Regions from separate parts of the Streptomyces sp. NPDC003393 genome, predicted to be linked through region 1. Evidence: riboswitches for the same ligand, from Rfam matches in the RefSeq annotation. Region 1 holds a riboswitch; the other holds the start of a gene.
The links. Region 1 has a riboswitch for ZMP and ZTP ahead of ACWDUZ_RS02315 (glycine hydroxymethyltransferase). Riboswitches for the same ligand answer to the same signal wherever they lie in the genome.

Region 1 (8,301 bases):
GCGCCTCCAGACCCCGCCCGGCGGCCGCGTCCAGCCGGATCATCGCCTTGTAGACCTCGGGGGCGTGCTCGGCCCAGCGCATCCGGGGGCCCTCCTCGGGCGCGTACTCGGCGTCCGTGTCATGCGTCGTCTCAGGGGTGTTCCGCGTCGTGGTCATGCTTCGACCCTAGGTCGGAAGCAGCCCAGGCGTATGGTCCATTTTCATGGTGAGATCTTGGGCCATTCCGGGCGTCGACCTGCATCTGGAACCGGCCGGACCGCGCGTGCGCCGAGGGCTGACCGACGCCCTGCGCGAGGCGGTCCGCTCCGGCCGCCTGGCCCCCGGCACCCGGCTGCCCTCCTCCCGCGCCCTCGCCGCCGACCTGGGCATCGCGCGGAACACGGTCGCCGACGCCTACGGCGACCTGGTCGCCGAGGGCTGGCTCACCGCCCGCCAGGGCTCCGGCACCCGGGTCGCCGACCGGTTGGTGGCCACCCCGCGCGCCGACGCGGCCCGCCCGCCCCGCGAACCCGGCCGCCCCGCCCTCGACCTGCGCCCCGGCATCCCCGACCTGGCCTCCTTCCCGCGTGCCCAGTGGCTCAGAGCGGCCCGCCGCGCCCTGGCCGCGGCCCCGAACGACGCCCTCGGCTACGGCGACCCGCGTGGCCGCCCCGAACTGCGCACCGCCCTCGCCGGCTACCTGGCCCGGGTGCGCGGCGTACGCACCGACCCGCGGCACATCCTGGTGTGCTCGGGCTTCTCGCACGCTCTGCGGATCCTCGGCGCGGTGCTGCGGGCGCGCGGCGCGGACACGGTCGCCGTCGACTCGTACGGCCTGAACGTGCACTGGGACGTCCTGACCCGGGCGGGCCTGCGCACCCGGCCCCTGCCCCTGGACGAACGCGGCACCGTCACCACCGGGCTGACGGACGTCGGCGCGGTCATGCTGACCCCCTCCCATCAGTTCCCGTTGGGCGTACCCCTGCATCCGGACCGGCGTGCGGCCGTGACGGACTGGGCGCGGCGCACCGGGGGTGTCGTCCTGGAGGACGACTACGACGGCGAGTTCCGCTACGACCGCCAGCCGATCGGCGCTCTCCAGGGCCTGGATCCCGACCGCGTGGTCCACCTGGGCACGGCGAGCAAGGCCCTGGCCCCCGGACTGCGCCTGGCCTGGATGGCGCTGCCGCCCTCCCTGGCCGAGGAGGCCGCGGCGGCGAAGGGGTACTCCGACACCTGCGGGGTGCTCGACCAACTGACTCTGGCGGAGTTCATCGCCTCCGGCGCCTACGACCGGCACGTACGCTCCGCCCGGCTGCGCTACCGGCGCCGCCGCGACGCACTGGTCGAGGCGCTCGCCGCCCACGCCCCGGCCGTCCGTCCCACCGGTATCGCCGCCGGACTGCACGCCGTGTTGCGGCTGCCGCCCGGAACCGAACCGGCCGTGGTCCAGGCGGCGGCCTGGCAGGGGCTCGCCCTTCACGGCCTGTCCCGCTACCGGCACGAGCAGGCCGCCGTCACCCCCGTGGACGCCCTGGTCGTCGGCTACGGCACTCCACCGGACCACGCCTGGGCGGCGGCCCTGGACGCGCTGTGCCGGGTCCTGCCCTGACGGCAGCCCACGGCTCCGCGCCCCGGGCCACGCCCGCGCGGCCCCGGCCGCCGTGCGCGCCGCGCCGCTCAGTGCCGCTCGACAGGCGCCACCGCGTCCGCCGCCGCCCCCGGCGCCGGTGTGCCGCCCGGCGCCGCTCCCGCCGGGACCGTCCCGTCGGCCGCCGTCGGCGTCACCGGAGCCTCCCCGAAACGTGCCAGCGCCAGCGCTCCGGCCACCGCCACCGCGAAGCCCAGGACCGCCGGCCATCCCAGGCCCTCCCGCGTACGGTCGCCCAGCCACACCACGCCGATCGCGGCCGGGCCGATCGTCTCGCCGATCACCATCCCGGCGGTGGCCGTCGTCACCGAGCCGCGCTGGAGCGCCGAGGTGAGCAGCAGGAACGCGGCGCCGCCGCCCAGGACCAGGGCGTACGACGCGGGGTCGGCGAACAGCGCCGCGGGGCGCGGCGAGTCGATCAGCCGCACCGTCACCTCGACCACACCGAAGCCCAGGCCCGCGCCCAGGCCGAGCAGCAGGGCCCGGCCGCGCGGGGGGAGACGGCCGGACACCGCGCCCAGGGCGAGCACGGCCGCAGCCGCCGCGAGCATCGCCCACCTCAGTGCCGTGGAACCGTCCCGGCCGCCCTCCGTCCCCGAGGCCAGGCCCAGCATCGCCAGGCCGGCGCAGACCACGCCCACCGCGGCCCACTCCGTCCCGCGCAGCCGCACCCGCAGCAGCCGGGCCGCGGCCACCGCCGTCACCGCCAGGCTGGACGCCAGGGCCGCGCCCACCGCGTAGATCGGCAGCGACCGCAGAGCGGCGATCTGCAACAGGAAGCCGAGTCCGTCCAGGCCCAGACCCGCCGCGTACCGCCACTGCCGCAGCGCCCGCAGCAACAGCGCCGCGTCCGCCGCGCCGCCCCGCGTGCCACCCGGCTCGGCCGCCGCCCGGGCGGCGACCGCCTGGAGCACCGTCGCCGTGCCGAAACACACCGCCGCGCCGAGCGCGCACACCATTCCCGAGAGCACGGGCCGACTGTAGGCGAGCGGCGCCGGTCGCGGGGCCCCTTGGCGGGCGCTCACACCTGATCTCTAGGCTGTCCGTCGGAAACCGGCGGCCACCCGCCGGCAGCCGACGACAAGGGGGAGACGGACATGGCGGACACCGGGCGGCAACTCAGGTCGGGCGCCGTGGTGCTGGGCGGGATGGGACTGCTCGCCTCGGCGCTCACCGCGTGCTCCTCCGACCCGGACAAGCGCTGCGTCGACCGCGACAGCTACACCTTCTCCCAGGGATACAAGGTCGTCTCCGACAAGAACTGCAAGTCCGCGACCTCCGTCGACGGCGCCTGGTACTACGGCGGCAAGAAGAAGAGCGGCTGGATCGAGGGCGGCTCCTTCACCAAGCCCCGCAAGAGCTCCGGCGGGTCCGCCGGCAGCCACGGCGGCGTCGACCGCGGCGGCTTCGGCAGCGGCCACGGCAAGTCCGGCGGCTGAGCCGGGCATGGAACGCCGCACCGTCGAGCCCCGCCCCGGCTGGCAGCGGACCGTCGAGGCGCAGGGCCTGATCTACCCGCTCACCCGCTACCCCGACGACTCCCTGCGCCCCTACTGGGACGAGAGCGCCTACTACGTCTTCTCCCTGCCCGAGGTGGAGGCGCTGGAGGAGGTCGTCGAGGAACTGCACCGCATGTGCCTGGCCGCCGCGGACCACATCGTCACCACGGGGCGCTTCGCGGACCTCGGCATCACCGACCCCCGAGTCGCCCACGCCGTCGCCGAGTCCTGGCGGCGGCGCGCCGAACTCCCCTCCGTCTACGCCCGCTTCGACCTGCGCTACGACGGCACCGGCCCGGCCAAGCTCCTGGAGTACAACGCGGACACCCCCACCTCCCTGGTCGAGGCCGCCTCGCCCCAGTGGTTCTGGATGGAGGAACGGTTCCCCGGCGCCGACCAGTGGAACTCCCTGCACGAACGGCTCGTCGCCGCCTGGAGGAAGCAGGCCGGCCTGCTCCCGCCGGGCAGTCCGCTGCACTTCGCGCACTCCGCCGCCGACGAACTCGGCGAGGACCTGATGACGGTCGCCTATCTGAAGGAGACGGCCGAGCAGGCCGGCCTCGACACCGACTGGATCTCCGTGGAGGAGATCGGCTGGGACCCGCTCTCCGGACGGTTCGTCGACAACGGCCTCCGTTTCATCCGCAGCATCTTCAAGCTGTACCCGTGGGAGTGGCTCACCACGGACCGCTTCGGCGGCCACGTCCTGGACACCCTGGACAACGGCGGCGGGACCGGTTCCACCTTGTGGATCGAACCGGCCTGGAAGATGCTGCTGAGCAACAAGGCGCTGCTGGCGATCCTGTGGGAGCTGTACCCGGGCCACCCCAACCTGCTTCCCGCGTACCTGGACGGGCCCCGCGAGCTGGCCGACGGCGCCGGCTGGGTGGCCAAGCCGCTGCTCGGCCGCGAGGGCGAGGGAGTGACGGTCCACGAACCGGGGACCGAGCCCGTCGTGCGCGACGAACCCTGCTGCTATCAGGAGCTCGCCCCGCTGCCCGCCTTCGACGGCAACCACGTCGTCCTCGGCGCCTGGGTCGTCGAGGACGAGTCCGCCGGTCTCGGCATCCGTGAGTCGGCCGGGCTGGTCACCGACGAGTACGCCCGGTTCCTGCCGCACGTGATCCTCTGACGGGCCCGCACGACGCGGCTCGCATGGTGGACGCGGCAGGGCCTTCGGGCAGGTCACCCGGTAGGCTGACGGGCGGGCCGTGACTGGCGCGTCGGGTCCTGGTGACGCCAGGGCCCAAAGATGGGACCGACCATCGGGGAGCGGCCCGAGCAGCGAGTGTGCCGTGCGCCTGGGCCGTACCGTGAACGCCGAACGCCGAACGCCACGCCCGGAGGTCCCCGAGATGTCTGCGCCCCTCTCCCACGAGTCCACCGCCTTCCGCGCCGCCCTCGACGTGATCCGCGCCGTCGAGCCGCGCGTCGCCGACGCCATCGGCCAGGAGGTCGCCGACCAGCGCGCGATGCTCAAGCTGATCGCCTCGGAGAACTACGCCTCCCCGGCCACCCTCCTGGCGATGGGCAACTGGTTCAGCGACAAGTACGCCGAGGGCACCGTCGGCCGCCGCTTCTACGCCGGCTGCCGCAACGTCGACACCGTCGAGTCCCTGGCCGCCGAGCACGCGCGCGAACTCTTCGGCGCCCGCCACGCCTACGTCCAGCCCCACTCCGGCATCGACGCCAACCTGGTCGCCTTCTGGGCCGTCCTCGCCGACCGCGTAGAGGCCCCCTTCCTGGAGAAGGTCGGCGCCCGCCAGGTCAACGACCTGACCGAGGCCGACTGGGCCGAGCTGCGCCAGGCCTTCGGCAACCAGCGCATGCTCGGCATGTCCCTGGACGCCGGCGGTCACCTCACCCACGGCTTCCGCCCCAACATCTCCGGCAAGATGTTCGACCAGCGCTCCTACGGCACCGACCCGGCCACCGGCCTGATCGACTACGACGCGCTGCGTGCCCAGGCCCGCGAGTTCAAGCCGCTGATCATCGTCGCCGGCTACTCGGCGTACCCCCGTCTGGTGAACTTCCGGATCATGCGCGAGATCGCCGACGAGGTCGGCGCCACGCTCATGGTCGACATGGCGCACTTCGCGGGCCTGGTCGCCGGCAAGGTCCTCACCGGCGACTTCGACCCGGTCCCGCACGCCCAGATCGTCACGACCACCACGCACAAGTCCCTGCGCGGCCCGCGCGGCGGCATGGTGCTGTGCGACGACTCCCTCAAGGACCAGGTCGACCGCGGCTGCCCCATGGTCCTCGGCGGCCCCCTCCCGCACGTCATGGCCGCCAAGGCGGTCGCCCTCGCCGAGGCCCGGCAGCCGGCCTTCCAGGACTACGCCCAGCGCATCGTCGACAACTCCCGCGCCCTCGCCGAGGGCCTGATGCGCCGCGGCGCCACCCTCGTCACCGGCGGCACCGACAACCACCTCAACCTGATCGACGTCGCCACCTCCTACGGCCTCACCGGCCGCCAGGCCGAGGCCGCCCTCCTCGAGTCCGGCATCGTCACCAACCGCAACGCGATCCCGGCCGACCCCAACGGCGCCTGGTACACCTCCGGCATCCGCATCGGCACGCCCGCGCTCACCACCCGCGGCCTCGGAACGGCGGAGATGGACGAGGTCGCCGGCCTGATCGACCGCGTCCTCACCAGCACCGAGCCCGGCACCACCAAGTCCGGCGCCCCCTCCAAGGCCGCCCACGTCCTCGACCCGAAGATCGCCGACGAGATCTCCCACCGCGCCACCGACCTGGTGGCCGCCTTCCCGCTGTACCCGGAGATCGACCTGGGCTGACCCGGCCAGGGGTGTCCCGCCCCCCGGGGAGCTCAGAGGTCGATCAGCTCCTGACGCGGCTCCTCACGCGGCGGCCCGGCCTTGCGCCGGGCCGCCGCGCGGCAGGTCAGAAGCGTCCCGGCGACCCCGGCGGCGAGCCCGCCGGCCGCCCACCACACACCGTCCCGCTCTCCGCCCTCGCGCGCGGCGGCCGGCGTCCCGTCGAGCCCGAGGAAGCCGGCGCCCGCCAGCTCGTCGTAGACCCGCCGCGGCGCCCGGTGCCAGCGGATGTCGTCGTCCGGCAGGTCGGGCGCCGGGTCGCTGCGCACCCACGGGGTGCCGTCCTCGCCGACGAAAAGCTGGTCCTGGCGCAGCATCGCCACGTCACCGCCGGGCGCCCGGTCGGTCTGGGGCCAGCCGCCGACCCCGGTCAGTCCCCACATCACCGTGAACCGCACCGGCGGATACCGGCCCTGCGACCAGGCCTCCGGCACCCGTTCCGTGCCCGTGTACGACGGGTCCAGCAGCCACCGCAGCCGGTCGAATTCCGTCTCCCCGGAGTGCCAGGACTCGGTGCGCCCCTCGCCGGCGGTCACGACCACGGCCACGTCCGGTTCCTCGGGAGCCGCCCGGGCCCCTCCGCCGCCCGCCAGCACCGCCGCCGCCGTGGCCGCCGCCACGCAGATCAGCCGCCGCATCGCGCCCCCTCACCCGCCCCTCGTCACGCCCCGGGGTCACCCGCCCTCTGACGCACCCTCAAGGTCACCCGCCCCTTGTTACACCTCCGGGGACGGTTCGGAGCCCCTCTGTTTCCGGCCAGTTCCGGATCGGGCCGCCGGACCTGAGAGAATGATGAGCATGGCGACAGACCGACCTCGCGTGCTCTCCGGAATCCAGCCCACCGCAGGCTCGTTCCACCTCGGGAACTACCTCGGCGCCGTCCGTCAGTGGGTGGCCCTGCAAGAGACGCACGACGCGTTCTACATGGTCGTCGACCTGCATGCGATCACGGTGCCCCAGGACCCGGCCGAGCTGCGCGCCAACACCCGGCTCGCGGCCGCCCAGCTGCTGGCCGCCGGCCTCGACCCGGAGCGGTGCACGCTCTTCGTCCAGAGCCACGTCCCCGAGCACGCCCAGCTCGCCTGGGTCATGAACTGCCTCACCGGCTTCGGCGAGGCGTCCCGGATGACCCAGTTCAAGGACAAGTCCGCCCGGCACGGCGCCGAGCGCACCTCCGTCGGCCTGTTCACCTACCCGGTGCTCCAGGTCGCCGACATCCTGCTCTACCAGGCCAACGAGGTGCCGGTCGGCGAGGACCAGCGGCAGCACATCGAGCTCACCCGCGACCTGGCCGAGCGCTTCAACGGACGCTTCGGCGAGACCTTCACCGTGCCCTCGGCGTACATCCTGAAGGAGACGGCGAAGATCTACGACCTCCAGGAGCCGACGATCAAGATGAGCAAGTCGGCGTCCACCCCGAAGGGCCTGGTCAACCTGCTGGACGAGCCGAAGGCCACCGCGAAGAAGGTCAGGAGCGCGGTCACCGACACCGACACCGTCGTCCGCTTCGACCCGGAGACCAAGCCCGGCGTCAGCAACCTCCTGACGATCTACTCGACGCTCACCGGCACGAGTGTCGCCGCACTGGAGGAGAAGTACGCCGGCAAGGGCTACGGCGCGCTCAAGACGGACCTCGCCGAGGTCGTGGTGGACTTCGTGACGCCGTTCAAGGAGCAGACCCAGCAGTACCTGGACGATCCGGAGACGCTGGACTCGATCCTGGCCAAGGGAGCGGAGAAGGCGCGCACGGTCGCCGCGGAGACCCTCTCCCGGGCGTACGACAGGGTGGGCTTCCTGCCCGCCAAGCACTGAGGCGCACCACCGCGCACACGCCTTTGGGGGCAGAGCGCCGTACATCACTGTGCCCGCGCCTGCCCTCGGGACGGCTGTGGACGTACAGTCGATAGCCGGACGGCTGAGAACGAAACAGACAACTCACCCGACACGACGACAGGAGACGACGTGGGGACCGTAACGATCGGCGTGTCGATCGCGGTCCCGGAGCCCCACGGCAGCCTGCTCCAGCAGCGGCGCGCGGGCTTCGGCGACGCCGCGGCTCACGGCATCCCCACGCACGTCACCCTGCTGCCGCCGACGGAGCTGGACTCCGCCGAGCTGGCGGCCCTCGGGGCCCATCTGACGGAGGTGGCCGCGGTCGGCCGGCCCTTCATGATGCGGCTGTCCGGGACGGACACCTTCCGTCCGCTGTCGCCGGTGGTGTACGTACGGGTCGTCGACGGCGCCGAGGCCTGCACCCGGCTCCAGGCACGGGTCCGCGACGCCTCCGGGCCGGTGGCACGCGAACTCCAGTTCCCCTACCACCCGCACGTC
Region 2 (8,301 bases), on a different contig from region 1:
CAGGCACTGGCCTGGAGCGGCGCCCTGCTCAAGGTGTTCGACGTCGCCGCCAAGTGGGCGTCGGTGGCCGTGCTCCTGAAGGTCTTCACCGGCATGTCGATGACCAACGGCATCCTGCTCACCGGCGTCGTCACCCTGCTGTACTGCACGGTCGGCGGGCTGTGGGCGGACGCCTTGACCGAGTTCGGCCAGTTCGTCATCCAGGGCGTGGCCGCGCTGTCGATGATGTGGGTGGTCCTCGACCGGCTGGGCGGTGTGTCGAGCCTCGGCACCCTGTGGCACCGGCTGCCGTCCGGGCACACCGACCCGCTCGTCGGCCCCTACACGGCCGGCTTCCTCACCGCGTACGTCGTCGTGAAGCTCTTCGAGTACAACGGCGGCATGTGGAACCTGGCCCAGCGCTACATGGCCACGGACTCCCCGCGCGCCGCCCGCCGCTCGGCGGGACTGTCGGCCGCCCTGTACCTGATCTGGCCGGCCGTGCTGCTGCTGCCCGCGGTCGCCGCGCCGGTCCTCATGCCGCACATCGCCGACCCGCAGCAGACGTACGCGCTGATGGCGCAGTCCTACCTGCCCATGGGCCTGGTGGGTCTCACCCTCGCCGGGATGTTCTCCCACACCATGGCCATGGCCTCCTCCGACGCCAACGCCATCTCGGCGGTCGTCACCCGTGACATCCTGCCCGCCCTCCTCCCCGGCTTCCGGGACGCGAGCACCGAGCGGGGGCTGCGGGTGGCGCGGGTGGTCACGGTGGTCTTCATCACCGTCTCCATGGTCGTGGCCATCGAGGCCGACCACTTCGGCGGCGTCCTCGGGATCATCGTCGGCATGGTCGCGGCCGTCATGGGCCCGATCTCCATCCCGATGCTGCTGGGCCTGCTGCCGGCGTTCCGCCGCTGCGGCTCCCGGGCGGCGCTGACCTCCTGGGCACTCGGCCTCGGCGGTTACTTCCTCGTCAAGTACGGCCTGGACGGGGCCTCGCAGACCACCGTGGTCGTCACCCCGCTGGTCACCTCGCTCGTCGTGTACATCGGCCTCGGCCTGCTGCTGCCGGAGCCGGACGCGGAGGCCGACGCCGTCGTCGCGGCCGTCTCCGGTCCGGAGCCCGGCCCCGAGGCCGCCGCCCTGAAGCCGGTGGCGGAGCAGGCCTGATGCGGCCCGGCTCCGGTCACCGACACGCGCCCACCGAGAACGGACAGCACAGACCGACCGAGAACAGATGGAGGTAATCCGCGGATGAAGAGATCCTCGCTGGTGAGCGTCGCCGTCGCCCTGGTCGTGGGCACGGCGGGTCTCACCACGCACACGGCGTCCGGTGCACGCGACGCCGCGCCTCGGCCCGCGCGGGCCGCCGCCGCGACGAGCGACGCCGGCGGCCACTGGGTGGACACCTGGGCGTCCATGCCCCAGCTGACCGAGCCCGGCAACATGCCGCCCGCGCCCTTCACCCAGGCCGACCGCGTGTTCGAACACGCGACGCTGCGCCAGACCGTGCACATCGGGGTGAGCGGGCAGCACCTGCGGCTGCGCTTCTCCAACGCGTTCGGCGGCACCGACCTGCCCGTCACCGGCGTCACCGTGGCACGCCCGGCCGACGGCAAGGCGGGCGTCGACACGATCGTGCCGGGCACCTCCCGGACGGTGACGTTCGTCGGGCACCGGGGCATCGACATCCCGATGGGCGCACAGGCGGTCAGCGACCCGCTGGACTTCGACGTGCGGGCCGGAACCGACCTCACCGTGACCCTCTACCTCGCCGACGGCCAGGCCTCCACCTCCCTCACCTCGCACCCCGGATCGCGCACCACGTCCTACATGCTGGCCGGCGAGCACCTGGACGACACGGCACTGCCCGGCGCCACCACCGCTGACCACTGGTACTTCCTCAGCGGCCTGGAGGTGTGGTCGAAGAACCCGACGTCCGCCACCGTCGTGCTCGGCGACTCGCTCAGCGACGGCCGCGGGTCAACGACCAACGGCAACGACCGCTGGCCGGACCAGCTCCAGGACCGGCTGCGGTCCGGCCCCGGCACGGCGGGCATCGCGGTCATCAACGAGGCGGCCGGCGGAAACCGGGTCCTCCACGACGGTCTGGGCCCCAATGCCCTGGCCCGCCTCGACCGCGACGTTCTCGCCCAGAGCGGCGTCGACCGGCTCATCGTCTTCGAGGGCGTCAACGACATCGGCACGGCCGACGCGACCGGGCCGGCGATGAAGCAGGTCACGGACGACCTCATCAATGCCTACCAGCAGATCGTCACCCGTGCCCACGCCCAGGGCATCCGCGTCTACGGTGCCACCCTCACCCCCTTCGGCGGCAACGGCTACGACGACCCGGCCGGCCTCCGCGAATCGGCCCGGCAGGCGGTCAACCGGTGGATCCGCACCAGTGGCCGGTTCGACGCCGTCATCGACTTCGACCGGGCGGCCCGTGACCCCCGAGACCCGCGCGCACTGCTGCCCGCCTACGACACCGGCGACCACCTCCACCTCGACCCGGCCGGGTACAAGGCCCTGGCCGACACGGTGCCGGTGCGCCTCTTCCAGCAGCGTCCGCAACCGGGGAACGGGGGTGTCGGCCCGGCCTGACGGGACCCGGCGCCGCACACGGCGTGACCAGGTGACCGCGTAGGACACTGCCGACGGCACCGCGACACACCCGCCGGCGACGGACGAGACGACCGGTCACGGACGAGACGGCCGGCGACGGTCGAAGGCGGCCCGTGACGGACGAAGGCGGCCCGCACCTTCGTCCGTCACGGGCCGGTCAGCCCGCCAGCCGGTCCACGGCGGCGAGTACCGGCGCGACGCCGTCCTCCTCGCGGATCCGGGCGCCCAGCGCCTGGGCCCGTCGCAGGTGGGCGGCGTCCCCGGTGGCCCGGGTGAGCGCGGCGGAGAGCGCGTCCGCGGTGAGCCCGCGCAGCGGGACGGCGCACGGGGCCACCCCGAGACGGATCAGGCGCTGCGCCCAGAACCCCTCGTCGAACTGGACCGGCAGCGGCACCGCGGGCACCCCGGCGCGCAGCCCGGCCGCCGTCGTGCCCGCCCCGGCGTGGTGCACCACGGCGGCCATGCGCGGGAACAGCGCCGAGTGCGGGACGTCGTCGACGGTCAGCATGTCGTCACCGGCCGCCGCCAGCCCGGCCCAGCCCCGCTGCACCACCCCGCGCAGTCCGGCCCGGCGCAGCGCGCGCACGATCGTTTCGCTGAGCCGGACGGGGTCGGGCACGGTGGCGCTGCCCAGCCCGACGAACACCGGGGGCGGCCCCGCCTCCAGGAACTCCCGCAGGTCGCCCGGGAGCCGGGCGTCACGGTCGTACGGCCACCAGTACCCGCCCACCTCCAGACCGGCCCGCCAGTCACGCGGCCGGGGCACCACCAGCGGGCTGAAGCCATGGTGCACGGGCAGCCGCAGCCCCGCGCGGATGCGGCGGGCGGTGCCGATGCGCGAGGCGGGCAGCCCCAGCCGCGCCCGCACGGCGGGCACGGCCGCCGAGAAGACCCGCTCCACGGCGAGGTTCACCCCGTGCCCGGCGAGGCGGTTCACCGGCGCGCCCCAGTGACCGCCGCCGAGCAGTGGAGGGGCGAACTCCCGGGTGGGCGACAGAGGTTGCAGATGGGCGCCCATGCAGGGCAGGCCCAGCGCCTCGGCGATGGCATGCCCGACCGGCCCCAGGGAGCCGGAGAGCAGCAGCACGTCGCTCTTCTCCGCCGCCGCGATCAGCTCGTCCGTCATCTGTGCCAGCGCCGCCCGCGCCAGGCCGACCGCCCGCAGCATCTTGCCCGCACCGGTCGCACTGCGGTGCAGGCTCCGTCCGCGCCGGGACCCGAGCTCGGCCCGTGGATCCACCGGCAGCGCGTGGAAGCCGAGTCCCGAGCCCGCGACCAGCGGCTCGAAGCGCCCGTGGGTGACCAGGGTGACGGCATGCCCCGCGCGGGCCAGGCCGTGCCCCAGTCCCGTGAAGGGGGCGACGTCTCCCCGGGAACCCGCCGTCATGATCGCTACGCGCACGACGGTCAGTATGGCCGCGCCGGAGCCGGCCGCCGGTGAACGACCCGGCGGATCCGGAGGCGTTCACTCCGCGCCGGTCACACGCCGAGCTGCCGGGCGGCCGCGTCCACCGTCTGCTCCAGGAGCGTGGCGATGGTCATGGGGCCGACACCACCGGGCACCGGCGTGATGAGCGAGGCCCGCTCCACGGCCGAGTCGAAGTCGACGTCGCCGACGTTGCCCTCGTTGTAGCCCGCGTCGATCACGACCGCGCCCGGCTTGATGTCCTGGCCGCGGACGAGCCGCGGCCGGCCCACGGCGGCGACCACGACGTCCGCCTCCCGGACCACGGAGGAGAGGTCACGCGTCCGCGAGTGGCAGTACGTCACCGTGGCGTCCCGGGCGAGCAGCAGCATGCCCACCGGCTTGCCGAGGATCGCGCTGCGCCCCACGACGACGGCCCGCTTGCCGGCCAGGTCGACGTCGTACGCGTCGAGCAGCCGCAGGATGCCGCCGGGCGTGCAGGAGACGAACCCCGGCAGGCCGAAGCTCATCGTGGCGAAGGAGGCGAAGGTGACACCGTCGACGTCCTTCTCGGGCGCGATCGCCTCGAACGCGGCCCGTTCGTCGATGTGGTCGCCGACCGGGTGCTGGAGCAGGATGCCGTGGACGGAGGGGTCCTGCGACAGGGAGCGCAGCGTGCCGACCAGTTCCTCGGTGGTGGTCTCGGCGGGCAGCGCCACACGGCGGGAGTCGATGCCGGCCTTGCGGCACCGGTTCTGCTTCATCCGGACATAGGTGACGGAGGCCGGGTCCTCGCCGACCAGCACCGTCGCCAGACAGGGTGCGGTGCCCGTGCGGTCGGTGAGGTCGGCGGCCTTGCGCGCGGTCTCCTCGACGATGCGTCGGGCGAGCGCGGTGCCGTCCATGAGCCGGGCCTGGGACATGGTCCACTCCTGAGCGTTCGACGGAATCACCCAGGCGCGCGGCTACGACTCGCGGGGGCCGCTCCCCGGTGGTGCTCCACCTCAGCGCCAGTCACGGCCCCGCCCCAGCCTAGCCGAACCCACCCGCCGGCCCGGCCGGACCCGCGGCCCGCGGGCGCGGGTCCGGGGCCGTACCGCGTGCAGGAGGGACCTCACCAGAGCGGCGGAGGCCAGCCGCTGCGCCGCGGAGGCGGCCCGCGAGGGCCGCAGCCGGGCCGAGTGCGACCCGCCCACTCCGGCGCGGGCCGAGAAACTCCATGTCAGCCGGGAGCTGACCTGGACCCGTGCGGCCTTCCTGCCTACGCGTCCCATGTCCTGATCACGATCCGACCGGTGATCCCGCCGTCGCGCGGCGCTCCGGTGCCGCGGGCCGGGCGTGCCGTGGTCGCCATGTGACCTCCCACGAAGCCGTGGCCCGGCGGGAGCGGGCCGTCACGGGCCTGTCCTTCGAGCGTCCCCCGTGTGCGCGGGCCGGGCAAGCCGACCGGCCCCGCGCACGCGGATGGTGCCGCCGGCACGCGGGGTCGGACGTGCGGCCGGTGTGCGGGGTCGGGCCTACGTCCGGTGCGCGCCGTGCCGGATCCAGGAGTTCGCGGTGAACGCCCCGTCCGTCCGCCGCGTTCTCGTCCCCGCCGCGTTCTCGCCCTGTCGGGTGAGCGAGGGTGCCAGGCCGTGTCCGGGTGGGGGCGGCCGCGTTGCTGAGGACATGATCTCCACCCGACGTATCGTCACCGTCGTCGCTCTCGCCGCCTCCGCCACGGGTCTCGCCGCGCTGCCGGCGAGCGCCGCCGACGCCGGGGTCCCGGTCGCCGGCAGGCTGGTGCCGCTCGACGCGGTCGACTCGCTCGCCCGCACCGGCCTCCCCGCCGAGCAGCGGAACGCGGTCCCCTCGGTCTCCGAGCAGCTCTCCTCCCTGAACCGCGCGCGCGACCTCGACCGACTGAACCAGCTCAGGCAGGTCACCGGTCTCGCCTCCCCGCTCTTCGGGCTGGTGCCCGGCATCCACTGATCACGCGGGCGCGGCGACCGGCGCGACCACGCCTGTACCGGGTGGCCGCCGGTAGGGTCGGAACCACGGACATCGGTCGACGGAAGGGACCACCACCATGGCCCAGGAAGTGCGCGGCGTGATCGCACCGGGGAAGGACGAGCCCGTACGGGTCGAGACGATCGTCGTGCCGGACCCCGGGCCCGGAGAGGCCGTCGTACGGGTCCAGGCCTGCGGCGTCTGCCACACCGACCTGCACTACAAGCAGGGCGGCATCACCGACGAGTTCCCCTTCCTGCTCGGGCATGAGGCCGCCGGGGTGGTGGAGTCGGTCGGCGAGGGGGTCACCGACGTCGCGCCCGGCGACTTCGTGATCCTCAACTGGCGTGCGGTGTGCGGGAAGTGCCGCGCGTGTCTGCGCGGACGCCCCTGGTACTGCTTCGACACCCACAACGCCCGGCAGAAGATGACCCTGACCGACGGCACCGAGCTCTCCCCGGCCCTCGGGATCGGTGCCTTCGCCGAGAAGACGCTGGTGGCCGCGGGCCAGTGCACCAAGGTCGACCCGTCCGTGTCTCCTGCCGTCGCCGGGCTGCTGGGCTGCGGTGTGATGGCCGGCATCGGCGCGGCGATCAACACCGGAGGGGTCGGCCGGGGCGACTCGGTCGCCGTGATCGGCTGCGGCGGGGTCGGCGACGCGGCCGTCGCCGGATCGTACCTGGCGGGCGCCGGGAAGATCATCGCGGTCGACATCGACGACCGCAAGCTCGAGACCGCCCGGACCATGGGCGCCACACACACCGTCAATTCCGCTGACACCGACCCCGTGGAGGCGATCCGCGAGCTCACCGGCGGCTTCGGCGCCGACGTCGTCATCGATGCCGTCGGCCGCCCGGAGACCTACCGGCAGGCCTTCTACGCTCGCGACCTGGCCGGCACGGTGGTGCTGGTCGGTGTGCCGACCCCGGAGATGAAGCTGGAGCTGCCGCTGCTGGACGTCTTCGGGCGCGGTGGGGCGCTGAAGTCCAGCTGGTACGGCGACTGCCTGCCGTCCCGGGACTTCCCGATGCTCATCGACCTGCACCTCCAGGGCCGCCTGCCGCTGGACAAGTTCGTCACCGAGACCATCCGGCTGGACGAGGTGGAGAAGGCGTTCGAGCGGATGCACGGCGGCGACGTGCTGCGTTCGGTGGTGGTGCTCTGATGGCCGCACGCATCGAACGCCTCGTCACCGCCGGGCAGTTCACGCTCGACGGCGGCACCTGGGACGTCGAGAACAACGTGTGGATCGTCGGCGACGACCACGAGGCGATCGTCATCGACGCCGCCCACGACGCCGAGGCCATCGCCGAGGCGGTCGGCGACCGCCGGCTGACCGCCATCGTGTGCACCCACGCGCACAACGACCACATCGACGCCGCACCCGCCCTCGCGGACCTCACCGGCGCGACGATCTGGCTGCACCCCGACGACCTGCCGCTGTGGAAGATGACCCACCGCGACCGGGACCCCGACGAGCACCTGTCGGACGGTCAGGTCCTCGAGGCGGCCGGGGCCGACCTCACCGTCCTGCACACCCCCGGCCATGCCCCGGGCGCGGTCTGCCTCCACGACCCCGGGCTCGGCGTCGTCTTCACCGGCGACACCCTCTTCCAGGGCGGGCCGGGCGCCACCGGCCGCTCCTACTCCGACTTCCCGACGATCATCGACTCCATCCGCGACCGCCTTCTCACCCTGCCGCCCGAGACGAAGGTCCTCACCGGCCACGGCGACGCCACGACCATCGGCGCGGAGGCCCCGCACCTCCAGGAGTGGATCGCCCGCGGTCACTGAGCGGCGCGGACGCGACCGACAGAAGGACAGAAGAAGGACAGCAGCAGAAAGCCGACAGTGGATGTCCGGCTTCCGCGCCACCCTCGACGAGGACACCGCAGGAAGACGCACAGGAGGCCGGACATGGCACGCCCACACCCGCGTTCACTGGAAGGCAAGGTCGCGCTGGTCGCGGGGGCGACACGGGGCGCCGGCCGCGGCATCGCCGTGGAACTCGGCGCGGCCGGCGCCACCGTGTACGTCACCGGACGCAGCACACGCGACCGGCGCTCCGAGTACGACCGCCCCGAGACCCTCGAGGACACCGCCGACCTGGTGACCGAGGCCGGCGGCCGCGGCATCGCCGTACCCACCGACCACCTGGAACCCGACCAGGTCCACGCCCTCGTCGAGCGCATCGCACACGACCAGGGCCGCCTGGACGTCCTCGTCAACGACATCTGGGGCGGCGAGAAGCTCTTCGAGTGGGACACCCCCGTCTGGGAGCACGACCTGGCGGCCGG

Region 2: another riboswitch for ZMP and ZTP. It lies ahead of ACWDUZ_RS00535 (bifunctional 5,10-methylenetetrahydrofolate dehydrogenase/5,10-methenyltetrahydrofolate cyclohydrolase); the one in region 1 lies ahead of ACWDUZ_RS02315 (glycine hydroxymethyltransferase).

The regions. Positions count from the first base shown of each region.
Region 1 is NZ_JBSFRB010000002.1:65,590-73,890, forward strand. It holds gene ACWDUZ_RS02290 (carboxymuconolactone decarboxylase family protein) at 1-157, opposite strand, end outside; gene pdxR (MocR-like pyridoxine biosynthesis transcription factor PdxR) at 204-1,592, shown strand; gene ACWDUZ_RS02300 (hypothetical protein) at 1,661-2,590, opposite strand; gene ACWDUZ_RS02305 (hypothetical protein) at 2,729-3,070, shown strand; gene ACWDUZ_RS02310 (glutathionylspermidine synthase family protein) at 3,078-4,262, shown strand; ZMP/ZTP riboswitch at 4,332-4,444, shown strand; gene ACWDUZ_RS02315 (glycine hydroxymethyltransferase) at 4,486-5,931, shown strand; gene ACWDUZ_RS02320 (hypothetical protein) at 5,964-6,608, opposite strand; gene trpS (tryptophan--tRNA ligase) at 6,769-7,782, shown strand; gene ACWDUZ_RS02330 (2'-5' RNA ligase family protein) at 7,933-8,301, shown strand, end outside.
Region 2 is NZ_JBSFRB010000001.1:120,754-129,054, reverse strand. It holds gene ACWDUZ_RS00550 (sodium:solute symporter family protein) at 1-1,152, shown strand, start outside; gene ACWDUZ_RS00545 (SGNH/GDSL hydrolase family protein) at 1,237-2,589, shown strand; gene ACWDUZ_RS00540 (glycosyltransferase) at 2,768-3,997, opposite strand; gene ACWDUZ_RS00535 (bifunctional 5,10-methylenetetrahydrofolate dehydrogenase/5,10-methenyltetrahydrofolate cyclohydrolase) at 4,090-4,938, opposite strand; ZMP/ZTP riboswitch at 4,960-5,043, opposite strand; gene ACWDUZ_RS00530 (hypothetical protein) at 5,684-5,986, shown strand; gene ACWDUZ_RS00525 (S-(hydroxymethyl)mycothiol dehydrogenase) at 6,084-7,169, shown strand; gene ACWDUZ_RS00520 (MBL fold metallo-hydrolase) at 7,169-7,798, shown strand; gene ACWDUZ_RS00515 (SDR family oxidoreductase) at 7,922-8,301, shown strand, end outside.